DNA from 2 places in the Variovorax sp. YR266 genome. Region 2 is predicted to be linked to the other one. Evidence: predicted binding sites of a transcription regulator. Region 2 holds the regulator's gene; the other holds the start of a gene.
What was found. The regulator LexA, encoded in region 2, represses DNA repair genes until DNA is damaged. The targets are predictions, from matches to a motif close to ACTGTATNNNNATACAGT.
Positions count from the first base shown of each region.

Region 1: the regulator LexA is predicted to act here: its motif matches at 7,046-7,063, upstream of BLW48_RS13000 (ATP-dependent helicase).

Region 1 covers NZ_FNPM01000004.1:230,665-240,537, forward strand. The annotation lists gene BLW48_RS12965 (MotA/TolQ/ExbB proton channel family protein) at 1-487, opposite strand, end outside; gene dapB (4-hydroxy-tetrahydrodipicolinate reductase) at 503-1,345, opposite strand; gene BLW48_RS12975 (outer membrane protein assembly factor BamE) at 1,450-2,013, opposite strand; gene fur (ferric iron uptake transcriptional regulator) at 2,108-2,527, shown strand; gene hprK (HPr(Ser) kinase/phosphatase) at 2,544-3,503, opposite strand; gene BLW48_RS12990 (PTS sugar transporter subunit IIA) at 3,599-4,066, opposite strand; gene hpf (ribosome hibernation-promoting factor, HPF/YfiA family) at 4,252-4,581, opposite strand; gene BLW48_RS13000 (ATP-dependent helicase) at 4,913-7,033, opposite strand; gene corA (magnesium/cobalt transporter CorA) at 7,261-8,247, shown strand; gene BLW48_RS13010 (phosphoketolase family protein) at 8,368-9,873, shown strand, end outside.
Region 2 covers NZ_FNPM01000005.1:4,851-14,723, reverse strand. The annotation lists gene BLW48_RS14425 (acyl-CoA dehydrogenase family protein) at 1-102, opposite strand, end outside; gene BLW48_RS14420 (phosphotransferase) at 131-1,237, opposite strand; gene BLW48_RS14415 (Crp/Fnr family transcriptional regulator) at 1,255-1,974, opposite strand; gene BLW48_RS14410 (oxepin-CoA hydrolase, alternative type) at 2,036-2,815, opposite strand; gene BLW48_RS14405 (3-hydroxyacyl-CoA dehydrogenase) at 2,825-4,345, opposite strand; gene BLW48_RS14400 (MFS transporter) at 4,485-5,660, opposite strand; gene BLW48_RS14395 (D-2-hydroxyacid dehydrogenase family protein) at 5,657-6,664, opposite strand; gene BLW48_RS14390 (hypothetical protein) at 6,755-7,120, opposite strand; gene lexA (transcriptional repressor LexA) at 7,259-7,942, opposite strand; gene BLW48_RS14380 (asparaginase) at 8,016-8,981, shown strand; gene adk (adenylate kinase) at 9,030-9,686, opposite strand; gene kdsB (3-deoxy-manno-octulosonate cytidylyltransferase) at 9,821-9,873, opposite strand, start outside.

The sequences.
Region 1 (9,873 bases), on a different contig from region 2:
TGTCGATAGTGAAGCCGCCGGTCTGGCCGGCAATGCCCGTCAACGCGCCGTAGATGCCCCAGACCGTGCCCAGCAATCCGACGAAGGGCGCCGTGGCGCCGACCGTGGCGAGCAGGATCTGCCCCGCCTGCAGCCGGCGCAGCACGCCGTGCAGGGCGTCGCGCAGCACGCGCGTGAGCCGCTGGTTGCGATCGACCGTGGCGCCCAGCGTGCCGGCCGGCGCACCGGCGGCCACGCTCTTGATGGCCGACACTGCAGGCGACACGAGCGTCGCGCGGTCGAAGGCCTTGAGCTTCTGCTCGGCGTCGACCAGCGTGGACGACTGCCAGAACGCCGCGATGCTGCGCAGCACGTCGCGCGTGCCGCCGCGCAGCAGCCACGCCTTCCAGAGAATGATGACCCAGCTCGCGATCGACATCGCCAGCAGCAGCGCCGCCACCGAACGGCTGACGCCGTCGCCATGGGTCAGCAGATCGAGCACGCTCATCGGCGGTCCTTTTGGTTAGCGCAAGCCCAGCACGTCGTACATGTCGAACAAGCCGGCGCGCTGTTCGGCCAGGAAGCGCACCGCGCGCAGGCTGCCCTGGGCGTAGGTGGTGCGGCTCGACGACTTGTGGGTGATCTCGATGCGCTCGCCGGTGCCCGCGAACAGCACGGTGTGGTCGCCCACGATGTCGCCGCCGCGGATGGCCGAGAAGCCGATGGTGGAAGGGTCGCGCTCGCCGGTGATGCCTTCGCGGGCGTACACGGCGCAGTCCTTGAGGTCGCGGCCCAGCGCATCGGCAATCACTTCGCCCATCTTGAGCGCGGTGCCCGAGGGCGCGTCGACCTTGTGGCGATGGTGCGCCTCGATGATTTCGATGTCGTAGCCCGTCGACATGGCCTTGGCCGCCATTTCGAGCAGCTTGAAGGTGACGTTGACGCCCACGCTCATGTTGGGCGCCATCATGATCGCGATGTCTTTCGCAATCTCGGCGATCTCGGCCTTCTGCTCGTCGCTGAAGCCGGTGGTGCCGATGACGGCCTGCACGCCAAGTTCGCGGCAGACCGCGAGGTGCGCGAGCGTGCCTTCGGGGCGGGTGAAGTCGATGAGCACCTGCGCGTCCTTCAGGCCAGTGCGCAGGTCGGACACGATGGACACACCGCTGTCGAAGCCCAGGAAGGCGCCGGCATCGGTGCCGAGGGCCGGGCTGCCCGCGATGTCGAGTGCGCCGGCCAGGCGCAGGTCGGGCGCGTTGCGCACGGCCTCGATCAGCATGTGGCCCATGCGGCCCGACGCCCCGGCGACGGCGACACGGCGCGGCGCAGCGGTGGAACTGGAAGGAGTGGAGGTGGATTCAGTCACGCGGATTCAGTCTTCGAAATTTCGAAACGGCCAATGGCATGCATGGACACGGGACGGACGCCGCCTGACTCGGCGGGCGCCGCCCGCTGTTGCTTGTGCTGCGCTCAGCGCGCGGCTTCGAGCGGGGGGTAGGCGGCCGGCAGCGGCGGCAGGGAGGCCGACGTGCCTGCGGCGGCGTCGGCTTTTTTATCGTCCTTGGCGGGTGCGAATTTCTTGAGCTCGTCTTCCGAGGCCTCGAGCGTCGGCACCTTGCCCGATTTCTTGCGGGTGTCGAGCGTGGCGACGAATTCTTCTTCGCTGGGCATTTCGTCGCCCTCGAAGCGGTCCAAGAGCTCGCCATTGAAGAACACGGTCAGGTGGCGTTCCTGCGGGTCGACGCCCTGGCGGCGGATCGTGAACACGTAGTCCCAGCGGTTGGCGTGGAATACGTCGTTCAGCAGCGAGGTGCCGAGGATTTCACGCACCTGCTGGCGCGACATGCCCGGCTTGAGCGCCGCGACCTGTTCCTTCGACACGAAATTGCCCTGCACCACTTCGACTTTGTAAGGTGTAACAGCGGCCAGCGCGCCACGCGTGCGATCGCTGAAACCGCTGCAGGCACCAAGGCAGAGCGTTGCGGCAACGGCAGCAACCAGCAGCCAGGGACGGCGTTGGAGAATGGCAGGCATGGGAGGAAAAAGGGGGTAGCGATATGATCGGCCATTGTAGCGGCTGGCCTTTTTCGGGGCCTTTTTGCCGCAGCCCCAGGGCGCAGGAACCAACATGGCCAACATCGACGAACTGAAGAACACCGGCCTCAAGGCCACTCTACCGCGCCTGAAGATCCTCGAGATCTTCCAGACCGGCAGCCAACGGCACATGACGGCGGAAGACGTGTTTCGCGTGCTGCTGAACGAACATTCCGACATCGGCCTGGCCACCGTCTACCGGGTGCTGACGCAGTTCGAGCAGGCCGGCATCCTCGAGCGCAGCCACTTCGAAAGCGGCAAGGCCGTATACGAGCTGAACGAAGGCACGCACCACGATCACCTGATCTGCACCTCCTGCGGCAAGGTCGAGGAGTTCTACGACGCCGAGATCGAACGCCGCCAGCAGATGATCGCCAAGGACAAGGGCTGGATCCTGCAGGACCACGCCATGTCGCTCTACGGCCTGTGCGGAGACTGCGCAAAGAAGCGCTGATCCGTCTCCCTCGTTTTCAGTCCCCGTCGCGGGAGTTTTCCATCGCCTTGTGGTGGCGCGCCACGAAGTCGGCGTACGTGTCGATGCCGCGCAGCTGCAGGATCGAATTGCGCACCGCCGCTTCCACCAGCACGGCGATATTGCGCCCCGCCACCACCTGGATGATGACCTTGCGCACCGGGATGCCCAGCACGTCCTGCGTGAGCGGCGCCGAGGGCATGCGCTCGTAGTCGCGCTCGAAGCTGTCGCGCCGCACGAGGTGCACGATGAGCTTCAGCCGCATCTTCCGGCGCACCGCCGTCTCGCCGAAGATCGCGCGGATGTCCAGCAGGCCGATGCCGCGCACTTCGAGCAGGTTCAGCAGCAGGTCGGGGCAGCGGCCTTCGATGGTGTTCTGGTTGATGCGGAACAGGTCGACCGCATCGTCGGCCACAAGGCCATTGCCGCGCGAGATCAGCTCCAGTCCCAGCTCGCTCTTGCCCAGGCCCGACTCGCCCGTGATCATCACGCCCATGCCCAGGATGTCCATGAACACGCCGTGCATCGAGGTGCGCTCGGCAAAGTGCTTGGACAGGTAGGCGCGCAGCAGGTCGATCACGAAGGCCGACGACTCGCGCGTGGCGAACAGCGGCAACTGGGCGCGCTCGCAGATCGACAGCAGCTCGTCGGGCGCAGCCTGGCCGTCGGCCAGCACCAGCATCGGTGGCTCCAGCGTGACGATGCGGGCGATGCGCCGCGCGCAGTCTTCCTCGCTGCCGCGCGTCAGGTAGGCCACCTCACGGGCGCCGAGGATCTGCACGCGGTACGGGTGGATGTAGTTGAGATAGCCAACAAGGTCGGCCGCCGACTGGGCGCGGCTGATGACTTCGGGGTCGAACTGGCGCTCTGAAGCACCGAGCCCCGCGAGCCATTCCCAGCGGAGCGAACCGCGGAACTCCTCGAACATGGCATCGGCGCTGATGACGGTCGGCTTCATGCGTTCAGGAGACGGCGCCCGGCGCCGGCATTGGATGAGTGACGGGAAGAAGTGCCGCGCAGCTTATCAGCAGCCGCACGCGCCGACACATGCGTTCAGGCGACTTGGGTCGACTGCCAGCCGGCAATGAGGCCGTGCAATGCAGAAGCGTCGGTGCTGGACTTGATCTGTTCGCGCAGGCTGGCGTCGCTCAGCAGTTCGGCGATTTCAGAGAGGATTTCGAGGTGCTTCTGCGTGGCCGCTTCGGGCACCAGCAGGAAGATCAGCAGCGCGACGGGTTGCTCGTCGGGTGCGTCGAAGCCGATGGGGTTGGCCAGCTGGAACACCGCGGCCATCGGCGCCTTGAGGCCCTTGATGCGGCCATGCGGAATGGCAACGCCGTGGCCCAAACCGGTGGAGCCGAGGCGCTCGCGGGCAAACAGGCTGTCGGTGATGAGGGCACGGCCCAGACCGTGAAGGCTTTCGAACAGCAGGCCGGCTTCTTCGAAAGCACGTTTCTTGCTAGTAGCGTCAACGCTCACAAGCACTTGAGCGGGCGGCAGGATGGACGCGAGGCGATTCATGGTGGGTGCAGAGCGGGGGCGATTATGCACCCGCTTGGTAAAAACCCCCAGTCCCCCTATTTACTTTCTGTCTACATGTTGTCCTGAGGCCTCGTGCTTCCCTCTGGGGGCTTGCCAAAGCCCTACCGCAACAGTCGGAAAACAAAAAGCCGCCCGAAGGCGGCCTTGATGCGAGCCGGGGGCTCTTACATCACGCGCTTGGGCGCCGCGTGATGGTGGTCCTGCAGGCGATCCTTGTGGCGCACCACTTGGCGGTCGAGCTTGTCGACCAGTTCATCGACCGCAGCGTAGAGATCAGCGTGGCTCGACTCCGCGAACATGTCATTGCCCTTGACGTGAATGTTGCACTCCGCCCTTTGGCGGCGTTCCTTTTCCTTCTGCTTTTCCACCGTGAGGATCACCTTCACATCGACAACCTGGTCGAAATGTCGGGTGATCCGGTCCAGCTTGCTCGTGACGTAGGTGCGCAAGGCAGGGGTGACGTCGAGGTGATGACCGCTGATCGTCAAATTCATGAATGACCTCCTGGAATTGACGGTTGGGGAAATGACCGCGCTACGGAATGCAGCGTGGTCGGCGAAAAACGGGAGTTTTGAGAGGGGGAACGGAGGGAAGGGAAGAAGAGGAAAGAGGGGTGGGTCGATTCACTATGCCCAAGCTGTCACGGTATTGCAATACCTGAGTTGCCCGGGGTTTTGCGGCTTCGTGCGCAGCTTTTCACACGCTAGCGAATCAATAGCAGCTGGCGCTCGCGGGGCAGGCGATGCAGCGCTTCGAGAACAAATGTTTCAGCCCCGGTCCACGTGTGACCCTGCCACCGGAAGGGCCAGCAGCCCGCTCAGCGATTCAGCGCCAGGCCGCGCGCATCCGGTTGCGCAGGTCGATCACCGCGCTCGGCGGCGGCACGGCCGGCGGGCGCACCGGCGGAGGCGGCCAGGTCTGCTGCTCGAAGCCTTCGAGATCGGCATCGGCGATGAAGCGCGTACGGTTGGCATACAAGTGCCGGTCGCCGCGCGCCGCCTGCTGCGTGATGTGGAAGCGCTGCGGTATCAGCAGGTGCAGGTGGTCGCGCGCCCGGGTCATTGCCACGTACAGCAGCCGGCGCTCTTCTTCCAGCTCGTGCGCGCTCTGCGCCACGTCGGCCGGCAGGCAGCCGTCGACCACGTTGAGCACGTGCACCGAATTCCACTCCTGCCCCTTGGCCGAATGGATGGTCGAGAGGATCAGGTAGTCCTCGTCGAGCAACGGCGGGCCCGGACGGTCACTGGTGGCTTCGGGCGGGTCGAGCGTGAGTTCGGTGAGGAAGCGTTCGCGCGAGGCATATCCGGCCGCGAGTCGCGCCAGTTGCTCCACGTCTGCGCGCCGCACGCCGGAGGTGTCTTCGTACAGCCGCTCAAGGTGCGGCAGATACCAGTCCATTGCCAGCTCGACATCGGCCGGCCACTTCAGCGCGGGTGCGCGCAAGGCGGCGTAGGCCTCGGCAAAGTCGGCCCACTGCGCGCGTGCCGCGGAAGGCGGCACGAAGTCGCGCACCGCTGCGGCGGGGTCGGCCGCCTGGTCCATTGCATCGAGCAGGCGCGCGCCCGTGACAGGGCCGATGCCCGGGATCAGCTGCGTCACGCGAAAGCCCGCCATGCGCCCGCGCGGGTTCTGCGCAAAGCGCAGCACCGCGAGCAGGTCCTTCACGTGCGAGGCCTCGAGAAACTTGAGCCCGCCGAACTTCACGAACGGGATGTTGCGCCGCGCCAGTTCGAGTTCGAGTGTCGCGCTGTGCGTCGAAGTGCGAAACAGCACCGCCTGCGACTTCAGCGCGAGCCCGCCCTCGCGGTGCGCCAGCACCTTGTCGGCCACCCAGCGCGCCTGCCCCGCTTCGTCGGGCACGACCACGAGCAGCGGCTTGCCGGCCGAGGGCTTGTCGGTCCACAGCGTCTTGGCATGCCGCTCGGCCGCATGCGCGATCACGCGGTTCGAGACATCGAGGATCGGCTGCGTCGAACGGTAGTTGCGCTCCAGCGTGACCACGCGCGCGGCCTGCGTGAACTGCGACGGAAAGTCGAGGATGTTGCGCACCGTCGCGCCGCGAAAGGAATAGATCGACTGCGCGTCATCGCCCACCACTGTCACACCGCGCCCGTCGGGCTTGATCGCGAGCAGGATCGAAGCCTGCAGCAGGTTGGTGTCCTGGTACTCGTCGACCAGCACGTGGTCGAAGCGCTCGCCGATGTGCGCAGCCAGCGCGGGTTCGGCGGCCATCTCGGCCCAGTAGAGCAGCAGGTCGTCGTAGTCGAGCACGTTCTGCCGCTGCTTGGCCTCTACGTAGGCGCCGAACAGCTTCTTCAGTTCGGCCTCCCATTCACCGCACCAGGGAAAGGCCTCCTTCAGCACATCGGCCAGCGGCGCGCGCGTGTTCACGCAGCGCGAGTAGATCGACAGGCAGGTGCCCTTGCGCGGAAAACGATTGACGGTAGAAGACAGGCCCTGCTCGTGACGCACCAGCCCCATCAGGTCTTCGGCATCGCCGCGGTCGTGGATGGTGAAGTTCTCGTCGAGCCCGATCTGCGGCGCGTACTCGCGCAGCAGCCGCGCGCCGATGCCGTGGAAGGTGCCGGCCCACGGCAGCGCGGGCGGGGCTTCGGACTTCAGGCCGAGCACGCGTGCCAGCACCTGGCCTGCGCGGCGCTCCATCTCCTGCGCGGCACGGCGCGAGAAGGTCAGCAGCAGCAGGCGCTGCGGATCGACACCGCCGGCAATGAGGTGTGCGACACGGTGCGCCAGCGTGCTGGTCTTGCCCGAACCGGCGCCGGCAATGACGAGCAACGGCCGCTCGTCACGCTCGGCAATGGCTGCTCCCACCCCATGTTCGACCGCCGCGCGCTGCGCGTCGTTGAGCGTGGCCAACGCGGCGGCCAGGCGCTCGGCCTGGGTCTTCGCGGCAGCGGAAAAAACGGGGAGCGCAGCGGTCTGCATGGGCACGACTTTACTGTATGCCCGTCCAGTCCAGCCACCGTGCTGCCATGTGGCCGGTGACATAATCGCGCCTCGCTGCAACCGGAGATTCTTCCCAATGGAAACCGCCCCGTCTCGGCAGCTTTCAACTCCCTTTCACTGACGCGTTTTTCTTAGCGCACGTCGGGCCCGGGAATTGAAAGCGCCCCTCCCTCGCCCATCGTTCAGTCATTCCCGGGAGTGAGCCAATGCTCAACATCTTCACGCTCGCCAACGGCCGCCTCGTTCAGGAAGAAATCGAGGCGCTCGAAGAGCTCTCCAAGTTCCAGCCGATCTGGGTCGACCTCGAGTCGCCCACGCTCGAAGAAAAGCGCTGGATCAAGCAGTACTACGGCCTGTCCATTCCCGAAGACGCGATGGACGAGGACATCGAGGAGTCGGCCCGCTTCTACGAAGAAGACAACGGCGAGCTGCACATCCGCTCCGACTTCTTGATCGACGACGACGAAGACCCGCGCACCGTGCGCGTGGCCTTCATCCTCAACCAGCACAACACCGACCTGCGCAGCCGCGGCGTGCTGTTCTCGATCCACGACGAAGACGTGCCCGTGTTCCGCCTGCTGCGCATGCGTGCGCGCCGCGCACCGGGGCTGATCGAAGACGCCAAGGAAGTGATGCTCAAGCTCTTCGACGCCGACGCCGAATACTCGGCCGACACGCTGGAGAACATCTACGACGAGCTCGAAGTGGCCGGCAAGAAGGTGCTCTCGGGCAATGTCAGCGACGAGCTGGCCGGCGAAGTGCTCGGCGCCATCGCGCGGCAGGAAGACTTGAACGGCCGCATCCGCCGCAACGTGATGGACACGCGCCGCGCGGTCAGCTTCATGATGCGCAGCAAGATGCTCAACGCCGAGCAGTTCGAGGAAGCCCGGCAGATCCTGCGCGACATCGAATCGCTGGACAACCACACGGCCTTCCTCTTCGACAAGATCAACTTCCTGATGGATGCGACCGTCGGTTTCATCAACATCAACCAGAACAAGACCATCAAGATCTTCTCGGTGGCCAGCGTCGCGCTGCTGCCGCCCACGCTGATCGCGAGCATCTACGGCATGAACTTCAAGTTCATGCCGGAGCTCGACTGGGCCATGGGCTATCCGTATGCCATCGTGCTGATGGCGGCCAGCGCGCTGGTGCCGATGTGGTACTTCCGCCGGCGCGGCTGGCTCAAGTAGCCTGAGCGGGGCGCGCCGGCGCGCGCAGCCTCACGGGCGCTTTCCTGACAGGGCGGTGCGCATGCGCGCCGCATGATGGTTCGATGGCCGGCGCCGCTTCGGTCCATCGGAGCCGTCCCCATGCCACATTCCCCTTCCCCTGCCATCCCCGCGCGCTTCGCGCTGCTCGACGCCTGGTGGCGCGCCGCCAACTACCTGTCCGCGGGACAGATCTACCTGATGGGCAACCCGCTGCTGCGGGAGCCGCTGGCCCTCGAGCACATCAAGCCGCGCCTGCTCGGGCACTGGGGAACCACGCCGGGGCTCAACTTCATCTACGCCCACATGAACCGCGCCATCAACGCGCGCGACCTCGATGCCATCTTCATCGCCGGCCCCGGCCACGGCGGGCCGGGCGTGGTGGCCAGCACCTACCTCGAGGGCACCTACACCGAGGTCTACCCGCACATCTCGCGCGACACCGAAGGCCTGAAGCGGCTGTTCACGCAGTTCTCGTTTCCGGGCGGCATCCCGAGCCATGTGTCGCCGGAAACGCCGGGGTCGATCCATGAGGGCGGCGAACTCGGCTATTCGCTGCTGCATGCGTACGGCGCGGTGTTCGACAACCCCGAGCTGCTGGCCTGCTGCGTCATCGGCGACGGCGAGGCCGAAACCGGCGCGCTCGCGGCCAGCTGGCATTCCAACAAGTTCCTCAACCCCGCGCGCGACGGCGCGGTGCTGCCGATCCTGCATCTCAACGGCTACAAGATCGCCGGCCCCACCGTGCTCGCGCGAATCGGCGACGAGCAGCTCACGCAGCTGATGCGCGGCCACGGCTACGAACCGCGCTTCGTGTCGGGCCACGACCCCGCGCTGATGCACGGCCTGATGGCCGACGCACTCGACGCTTCGCTCGATGCGATCCGTGCAATCCAGGTGGAGGCGCGCTCGGACGGCTTCGGACAGCGGCATCGCTGGCCGATGATCGTGCTGCGCTCGCCCAAGGGCTGGACCGGGCCGAAGACGGTGGACGGCGTGCGCATCGAAGGCACGCAGCGCGCGCACCAGGTGCCGCTGACCGGCTTCGCCGAGAAGCCGGCCCACATCGCGCTGCTGCAGGAATGGATGCAGAGCTATCGCCCCGAAGAACTGTTCGATGCCGACGGCGCCCTGCGCGCCGACATCGCCGCCCTCGCGCCTCGAGGCACGCGCCGCATGAGCGCGAACCCGCACACCAACGGTGGCCTGCTGCTCAAGAACCTCAAGCTGCCCGACTTCCGCGACTACGCCGTGGCGGTGCCGAAGCCAGGCGCCGTCGACGCCGAGGCCACGCGCGTCACCGGCGAGTTCCTGCGCGACGTGATGCGGCTCAACGCCGGCGAGCGCAACTTCCGGATCATGGGCCCGGACGAGACCACGTCGAACCGCCTGGGCGCGGTCTTCGAGGCGACCGACCGCATGTCGAGCGCCGAGATCCTGCCGGGCGACGACCACGTGGCACCCGACGGCCGCGTGATGGAAGTGCTCAGCGAACACCTCTGCCAAGGCTGGCTCGAAGGCTACCTGCTGACCGGACGGCACGGTTTCTTCTCGTGCTACGAGGCTTTCATCCACATCGTCGACTCCATGTTCAACCAGCATGCGAAG
Region 2 (9,873 bases):
TTCGGCGTGGTACTCGGCTTCGGCCGGATAGATGTGGTCGTCCATGAACGCCTTGACGCGTTTCTGCAGGTCTTTGGTCTTGGCCGAGTATTCGAAATCCATCTTCGTCTCCTGGTGGGTGTGGGGCGGCTTATGCCTTTTGGGCAAACTGCCAGGCCATTTCGGCCATGGGGCGTGCGCCGCGGGCCGAGGCCACGGCTTGTTCGCTCGACGCGGTGCCGGCCTCGACCCGCTTGGCAATGCCTTGCAGGATCGCGGCCATGCGGAACAGGTTGTAGGCCTGGTAGAAGTTCCAGTCGGGCGCCAGCGCCTCGGGCGTGCTGATGCGGGTGCGTTCGCAATAGCGGCGGATGTATTCGCTCTCGGTGGGAATGCCCAGCGAGACAAGGTCTACACCACCGATGCCGCGCCCAGTGCTGGGCGGCATGTGCCAGGACATGCAGTGGTAGCTGAAGTCGGCCAGCGGATGACCCAGCGTGGAGAGTTCCCAGTCGAGCACCGCGATGATGCGCGGCTCGGTGGCGTGGAACATCACGTTGTCGAGGCGGTAGTCGCCGTGGACGATCGACACCTTGCTTTCGTCGCGTGCGCTCGCCGGCATGTGGGCGGGCAGCCAGTCGATCAGCCGCTCCATGGCCTCGATGGGCTGCGAGAGCTCGCCGGCACCATCGGCCGAGGCCTTGTACTGCTTGCTCCAGCGGCCGATCTGGCGCTCGAAGTAGTTGCCGGGCTTGCCGTAGTCGGCCAGGCCGCGGGCGGCGAAGTCGACCGTGTGCAGCGCCGCGATCACGCGGTTCATCTCGTCGTAGTAAGCCGCGCGCTCGGCGTTGCTGAAGCCGGGCAGCGACTGGTCCCACAGCACGCGGCCCTGCATGAACTCCATGACGTAGAAGGCGCGGCCGATGATGGCCTCGTCTTCGCACAGGCAGTACATGCGGGGCACGGGCACGTCTGTGCCGGCCAGGCCGCTCATGACCTTGAATTCGCGCTCCACCGCATGGGCCGAGGGCAGCAGCTTGGCGACCGGGCCCGGCTTGGCGCGCATCACATAGCTCTGCGAGGGCGTGACGAGCTTGTAGGTCGGGTTCGACTGGCCGCCCTTGAACATCTCGACCGTCAGCGGGCCTTTGAAACCGTCGAGGTTCTTCTCGAGCCAGGCCGCGAGCGCATCGACATCGAAAGCGTGCTGTTGCGAGACGGCACGGGTGCCGATGAAGTTGGAGAAGTCCTGGCTCATGTCTGCTTTTTGGTTTGTCAGTGCTCTGCTTCGGAGACGCGCATCAAGGCTGCTCGGTCCAGAACCACAAGGCCGCCCGGCTCGATCCGGATGGTGCCCTCGCGTTCCATGGTCTTCAGTTCCTGGTTGACCCGCTGGCGCGACGCGCCCAGCAGCTGTGCCAGTTCTTCCTGCGCCAGTTGCAGGCCGATGCGCATCTGGCTGCCGTCTTCCAGGTTCGGCACGCCGTAGCTGCGCACGAGGTGAATGAGCTGCTTGGCCAGCCGTGCCCGCAGGGGCAGGGTGTTGAGGTCTTCCACCAGCCCGAACAGCGTGCGGATGCGGCGCGCCTGCAGCCGCATCAGCGCTTCGTACAGCTCCACGTGCGACGCCAGAATCTTCTGGAAGTCGGCCCGCGCCACGCACAGGATGGTGCTGTCGCCATGCGAGTAGGTGTCGTGCGTGCGCCGGTCCCCGTCGAACATCGCCACGTCGCCGAACCAGATGCCCGGCTCCACGTAGGTCAGCGTTACCTGCTTGCCCGAGACGGCCGTCGAACTCACGCGCACCGCGCCCTTGGCGCAGGCAATCCAGTGGTCGGGCGGGTCGCCGCGGGCAGCGATCAGGTCGCCGTCCTTGTAGCGTTTGACAAAGGCGCATCGGAGGATGTCGTGCCGTAGCGATGGAGAAAGAGAAGAAAACCAGCGACCACTGTTGATCGCTTCACGTTCTTCGATGGTAAGAATGGGGTCGTCCATTGGTCTGTCCTCTCGGCGACTGAAAAGCTGGGGGGTGTCACGGGAGCGACGCCGTTTGGCGTTACTCGTACTGCGGCGGCTTCTTCTCGAGGAACGCGGCGATGCCGATGCCCGCGTTCGCATGGTGCAGGTTGCGCACGAAGTGGTCGCGCTCCTGCGACAGCTGCGAAGCCAGCGTGGCGCCCCGTGCCTCGCTGAGCAGTTCCTTGATGCTGGCCAGCGAATTCGGCGCGCGCGCGTTGAGCTTGGCGGCCAGCGCCAGCGCACCCGCGAGCGCCTGGCCGTTTTCGGTGAGTTCGTTGACGAGGCCCAGCGCATGCAGGCGCGGCGCGCCGATGCGCTCGCCATTCATCAGCCATTCGCTTGCCAACTGGCGAGGCAACTGCTGCCCCAGGTGCCAGCTCAGGCCGCCGTCGGGCGACAGCGCCACGTTGCTGTATGAGGCCGCGAACACCGCGTCGCGCGCCGCAACCACGAAGTCGCAGGCCAGCGCGAGCGAGAAGCCGGCGCCCGCGGCAGCGCCTTCGACGGCCGCGATGATCGGCTTGGGAAAGGTGCGGATCGAATCGATCCAGTTGTGCAGGCCCTCGATGCTCTCGGCCTGCACCGAGCGGTCGAGCTGCCGGTTGGCCAGAAGCCGCTGCAGCGAGCCGCCGGCGCAGAACCATGAGCCTTCGCCCACGATGACGACGCTGCGGATCTCGGCGCTGTTCTCGGCGCCGTTGAGCGCCTCGATACCGGCGGCGTAGATCTCGGGGCCCAGTGCGTTGCGCTGGGTGGGGTTGGCGATCGTCAGCACCATGGTGCTGCCTTCGCTCGTGCTTTTGAGTTCGGCGGTCATGGCTTGTTTTTATTCTTCTTCGTGCAGCAGGCTCAGGCCCAGCGCGCCGCGGCGGCGCAGCCACGGGCTCGGGCGATAACGCGGGTCGCCGTAGACCGTCTGCAGGTTGAACAGCACTTCGAGCATGTTGGTCGGGCCGTAGAGGTTGCCCATGGCGAGCGGCCCGCGCGGATAGCCGAGACCCAGCTGCACCGCGGTTTCGAGGTCGGCCGGCGTGCACACGCGCTGCTGGCACATGTCGGTGGCGATGTTCACGATGGTGCCGATCACGCGCTGCGTGACGAAGCCGCCGCTGTCGCGGATCACGCTCACGGCTTTGCCGTCGCGCGCGAAGAGGGCGTGCGCGGCGTCGCGGATGTCGCGGCGGGTGGCGGGGTTGGTTGCGAGCACGCGGCGCTTGGTGGCGGCGTCGTCGATCAGCATGTCGATGCCGATGGTGCGCGTGGCGTCCAGGCGTTCGACCGCGGCGACCGTGGTCACATCGAAGCCCAGCGGTGCGACCAGGATCAGCGAATGCGGCGCGGCCGTGGCACCGCTGTCGATCTGCGCGCCCAGCGTGTTCACCAGGCGCAGCAACTCGGCGCGGCGTGCTGCGCGCGGCGACACCCAGACCGAAGGCGTGCCCTCGACCACCGGCGGCGGCGGCTCGGGTGTCTGTTGCATCACGCCGTCGTTGTAGCGGTAGAAGCCCTCGTTGGTCTTGCGGCCCAGGGCGCCGGCGGCCAGGCGCTGCGCGGTGATCACGCTCGGGCGGAAGCGCGGCTCTTCAAAGTACTGGTGGTAGATCGATTCCATCACCGGGTGCGACACGTCGAGCGCCGTCAGGTCCAGCAACTCGAACGGGCCGAGGCGAAAGCCGGCCTGGTCCTTGAGGATGCGGTCGACGGTCACGAAGTCGGTCACGCCTTCGCCGACGATGCGCAGCGCCTCGGTGCCGTAGCCGCGGCCCGCGTGGTTGACGATGAAGCCGGGTGTGTCCTGCGCCTGCACGGCGCTGTGGCCCATCTGCACCGCATAGTCGGCCAGTTGCTTGCAGACCTCGGGCGCGGTCTTGAAGCCCGCGACCACCTCGACCACCTTCATCAGCGGCACGGGGTTGAAGAAGTGGAAGCCCGCGATGCGCTCGGGCCGCTTGAGGCCGGCCGCGATGGCCGTCACCGAGAGCGAAGAAGTATTGGTGACCAGCGTCGCGGTCTCGGCCACCACGCCTTCGAGTTCGCGGAACAGCTTGCGCTTGATTTCCAGGTCTTCGACCACGGCTTCGATCACAAGGTCGCAGCCTGCCAGCGCCTGGATGGAATCGACGGCCTTGACGCGCGCGATCTGGGCATCGCGCGTGGCGGCGTCGATCTTGTTTTTCTCGTGCAGCTTGTTCCATTGGGCGACGAGGGCTTCGCGGCCGCGTTCTGCGGCACCCGCGAAGCTGTCGAGCAGCAGCACTTCGCTGCCCGCCTGGGCGGCGATCTGCGCGATGCCGCGACCCATGGCGCCGGCGCCGATGACGCCGATTCGGGAGTAGTTCACTGTCATTTGCTGGAGATTTTCACTGGTTGGGTGGTTCCGGGCCTGCCGTGCAGGCGCCAATGCAGGTGTCGACGCAGGTGCCGAGCAGATGCTGCTGTCGAAGGCTTCGATTTTGCAGTCCCGCGCGGACGGGGCGTGACGGGTTTTACGCGGAGGCGTTTTCAGGCCGCGCGGCGCGGCTGCGGTCGATAGCCACGCTCAGCGAAATGGCGATCAGCACCAAGCCCAGGCCGGCCCAGCTCATCCAGGCGCCCGCATCGTTGGCGAGCAGCCAGCCGCCAAGCGCGGCGCCCACGGCCTGGCCGGTGTAGATGCCGGAGCTGTTGAGCGCTACCGAGCCCGGCGCGAGCGCGGGCGCCAGGCCCACCAGACGGGCCTGCTGGGCCGAATTGGTGGCGAAGCAACCCAGGCCCCAGGGAACGAGCACAACGGCCAGCCAGGCGAGCGTGGAGGCCAGTGGCCACACCAGAAGGCTCGAGGCGATCAGCACGGTCGTGATCAGCACCATGCGGCCGGCGCCCACGCGGTCGATGTACCGGCTGACCACCATGTTGCCGATCAGCCCGCAAACGCCGAACAGCGCCCACATCACGCTCAGCGTGGTGGCGTCGGCGCCGAAGCTCTGCTTGAGGATCGGCCCAAAATAGCTGAACAGCACGAACTGGCCGGCGCCCTGCAGCGCCGTGACCGACACGATGCCCATCAGCACTGGGCTGCGCAGCACACGCAACCATGCTTCGGCGGTCAGTGCGGCAGGGCGGATGCCGCTCGGCAAGGTGAGCCAGATCGATGTCGCGCTCGCGACACTGAGCGCCGCGATTGCCATGAATGCCATGCGCCAGCCCAGATGCCCACCGATCAGCGCGCCGATGGGCAGGCCCAGCACCGATGCCATCGACCAGCCGAGGAAGACGAAGGTGACGGCGCGCCCGCGATGCTCGGGCGGCACCAGCATGCCGGCGCAGGCCGCAGCCTGGGGCGTGAAGATGGCCGGCGCGATCACCGTGAGCATGCGCATCGGCAGCAATGCACCGAAGCTCGGCATCAGCGCGCAGAGAACGTGGCCGGCGGCGTACCAGAGCAGGGTGATGGCCAGCAGCTGCCGACGGTCCCAGCCCGCGACCGCAGCGGCCAGCAACGGAGCGCCGATGCACATCACCGCCGCGGCAGCCGTGATCAGTTGCCCTGCGGTGGCGACCGTGACCGAGAGCGATGTGCTGATTTCATTGAGCGTGCCGGGCACCACCATCACGCCCGTGCCGATCACGAAATTGCCAACGAGCAGCGCCCAGAGCGCACCCTGTGGCGCCGGCCGGCTCACCGGCGGACCTGCAGCGCGCCGGGATTCACGATGTTCGTGGGGTTGCCGTTGATGTAGCTCACGACGTTGTCGAAGGCCTGCCCGAAATAGCTCTCGTAGCTTTCCTGCTCGACGTAGCCGATGTGCGGCGTGCAGATGCAGTTCTCGAGGCGCAGCAGCGCGTGGCCTTGCAACGGCGGTTCGCTCTCGAACACGTCGATGGCGGCCAGCCCGGGGCGGCCGCGGTTGAGTGCGGCGAGCAGGGCGTCGGCTTCGACCAGCTCGGCGCGCGAGGTGTTGACGAAAAGCGCCGTCGGTTTCATGCGCGAGAGGTCTTCCAGCGTGATGAGGCCGTTGGTTTCTTCGTTGAGCCGCAGATGCACCGACAGCACGTCTGCAGCGGCGAAGAACTCGTGGCGGTTCTGCGCGACCTGGAAGCCGTCGGAACGGGCCTTGGCGCAGCTGGCTTCACGGCCCCAGATCACGACCTGCATTCCGAAGGCCTGCCCATAGCGCGCGACCAGCTGGCCGATGCGGCCATAGCCCCAGATGCACAGCGTCTTCCCCTTGAGTACCGAGCCGAGCCCGAAGTTGGGCGGCATCGAGGCCGACTTGAGACCTGACTGTTGCCAAGCACCGTGCTTGAGGTTGCTGATGTACTGGGGCAGCCGGCGCATGGCAGCCATGATGAGCGCCCAGGTGAGCTCCGCAGGCGCCTGCGGAGAGCCCGAGCCTTCCGCCACCGCCACGCCGCGCTCGGTGCAAGCCGCGACGTCGATATGCCCGGCGACGCGCCCGGTCTGCGAGATGAGCTTGAGCTTGGGTAGCTTCTCGATCAGCTGGCGCGAGATATGGGTGCGCTCGCGGATCAGCACGATCACGTCGGCATCCTTGAGGCGGACCGATAGTTGCCCGATGCCTTTCACCGTGTTGGTGTAGACCTTGGCCGCGTACGCGTCCAGCTTGGCGGCGCAGCGCAATTTGCGCACGGCGTCCTGGTAATCGTCGAGGATCACAATGTTCATGGCGTGCCATTGTGCCTCGCAGCATTGGAATGTCGTGCCCGTGAACGTTTGGATACCCGCCCCCACAGCCGCTCGCAGGGGTGTTCGGGCTCAATGCAGGCGTGTCGAGCGCGGGGCCGTGGCCATGGTTTCGGCGGTTTCGAGTGCTGCCAGCCGGTCGAGTTCGGCGCAGACGTCGGCCATGCGGCCAGAGATCACGACGCGGTTGCTGTGCTGCTGGCCCTTGCCGTCGACCACGCGGACCACGCGCAATGGGCGCGCCGGTGCTGTGGGCGTTGCAGTGCCGCTGGAGCGGGCAGTGCAGGCGGGGCGTACTGCCACATAGCGCAATCCGGCCGAGGTTTCAGCTGCGTCGAGGTGATCCCTGCGGTGAGGGCGGCGTGCCGGCATCAGACGGCTGGCCAGCGATTGCAGCGGCATCCAGAAATCAGCGATGGCGAGGAGGGCGATTCCCATGTGAACTCCAAAAAAGTATGAGGTTGAACACAGGCAGGATTTCTTGAATCGGCCGCGACAGGGTGATGGCGACTCTTCGCCATACGCCCGCCACCTGTTGCTGCCGGATGGGGTGCTGCGGAAAGCAGGCCGTGAGGCCTACATCAGCATGGTGTTGCGGATGAGCCCCACTGCGAGGCCTTCGATTTCGAACGGCTCGCCGGGCTGGACGATGATGGTCGGGTAGTCGGGGTTCTCGGCGTGCAGCTCGATGACCTGCTTGTTGCGCTTCAGGCGCTTGACGGTCACTTCGTCACCCAAGCGTGCGACCACGATCTGGCCGTTGCGCGCTTCCTTGGTGGCTTGCACCGCGAGAAGGTCGCCATCCATGATGCCGGCGTCGCGCATCGACATGCCGCGCACCTTGAGCAGGTAGTCGGGCTGGCGCTGGAACAACGTGTTCTCGACGTAGTAGGTCTGGTCGACGTGCTCTTGCGCGAGGATGGGGGAGCCGGCTGCGACGCGACCGATGAGCGGCAACGCCAGTTGGGCCATGCCGGGCAGCGAGAGCGAGAACTGGCCGCCCTCGCGGTGGCGCGTTTCATTGAGAGAGCGCAGGGCGTCGCCCTTGAGGCGGATGCCGCGGGAAGTGCCGCTGACCAGCTCGATGACGCCCTTGCGGGCTAGTGCCTGCAGGTGCTCTTCGGCGGCGTTGGCCGACTTGAACCCGAGCTCATTGGCGATTTCGGCGCGCGTGGGTGGCGCACCAGTGCGTGCGATGGCGCTCTGGATGAGATCCAGGATCTGCTGCTGGCGGGCTGTAAGCTTCACGGCGAACTGCATATGTGGTTCCTTGCGGCACTGGCTAGATATCCAGTACCTGTATTTTTAACCAGTTTTTAAAAGTTGACAAGCCATGGTCAATTCCTCTTCGCCTGAAGTGCGCCGTCGTGTGGTGGTTTTGGGCACCGGCGGCACCATTGCCGGCCGGGCAGCCAGCAGCGGCGACAACATCGGCTACACCGCCGGGCAGGTCGGCGTGGCCGATCTGCTGGGCGGGATCGAGGCGCCCGAGGGCGTCGCTCTGGAGGCAGAGCAGGTGGCGCAGGTCGACAGCAAGGACATGTCGTTCGACATCTGGCAGCAGTTGGCCCGACGCTGTGCGCACTGGTTGGCGCAGGCCGACGTGGCGGGCGTGGTGATCACGCACGGCACCGACACACTCGAAGAGACGGCGTTCTTCCTGCACTCGGCGCTGGCTCCGTCCAAGCCCGTGGTGCTCACCTGCGCGATGCGTCCGGCCACCGCACTGGCGCCCGACGGACCGCAGAACGTGCGCGACGCCATCAGCGTTGCCGCGACGGAAGGTGCACGGGGCGTGACCGTGGTGTGCGCCGGCGCAATCCACAGCGGCATCGATATCCAGAAAGTGCACACCTACCGACTCGATGCTTTTGCTTCAGGTGATGCGGGGCCGGTCGGCTACGTCGAGGAAGGAGAGGTACGCCGTGTCCGGGAGTGGCCTGAGGGATCGGCGTCGCAGGCGTCGAAGCTCTTCGAGGCGACCAGCGTGCAGTGGCCCCGCGTCGAGATCGTCATGAGCCATGCCGGCGCCAGCGGCGCGGTGATCGAAGCGCTACTGCAGCCCAATGCCGCCGATCCCGTGCGCGGGCTGGTCCTCGCCGCCACCGGCAACGGCACCCTGCACCATGCGTTGGAAGCGTCAGCGCTCAAAGCGCAGGACGCGGGCGTCGTGGTGGTTCGAGCTACTCGCTGCGCGAATGGACGCATCCTGCCGAAGGCCGGGGATCAGCTCCGCGATGCGGGTGCGCTGACGCCCGTGAAGGCGCGCATCGCGCTGATGCTGGAACTGCTGGGGTGAAAACAAAACCGCCCCATTGAAGGGGCGGTTTCGAAAATCAGATCAGGATCAGCTGCTCAGTGCAGCCAGCGCACGCTGCGTGATCTCGTCAACCGTGCCCACGCCCTTGATGGCACGGTACTTCGGCGCGGCGGCCGGGTCGGTCTTGGCCCAGGCGGAGTAGTAGTCGACCAGCGGGCGTGTCTGCTGGCTGTACACGTCGAGCCGCTTGCGCACGGTTTCTTCCTTGTCGTCTTCGCGCTGGATCAGGTCTTCACCGGTCACGTCGTCCTTGCCTTCCACCTTGGGCGGATTGAACTTGACGTGGTAGGTGCGGCCCGATGCCGGGTGCGAGCGGCGGCCGCTCATGCGTTCGATGATGTCGCCGAAGGGCACGTCGATTTCGAGCACGTAGTCGAGCTTGACGCCGGCTGCCTTCATGGCGTCGGCCTGGGGGATGGTGCGCGGGAAACCGTCGAACAGGAAGCCGGCTGCGCAATCGGGCTGCGCAATGCGTTCCTTGACGAGATTGATGATCAGGTCGTCACTGACGAGAGCGCCTGCGTCCATGACGGCCTTGGCCTGTAGCCCGAGCGGCGTGCCGGCCTTGACGGCGGCGCGCAGCATGTCGCCGGTCGAAATCTGGGGAATGCTGTATTTCTGGCAAATGAAGGCCGCTTGCGTGCCTTTGCCCGCCCCGGGCGCGCCCAGCAAAATTAGTCTCATGGTGTCCTCGGACGGTTCTTAGATTTTGTGTCGCGCCGAGCGTCGGCCCGAGGGCTGGGCAAGGCGGAGTTGCGTCGAGGATAGCACGCGTGCCCTCGAAGAATTCCGGCCGCTCGCGCAGGCATGGGAGCGCCTCAGGCGGGGGGCGCGGCGGCGAAGACGGCGCGTACGCGCGCCAGGTCTTCGG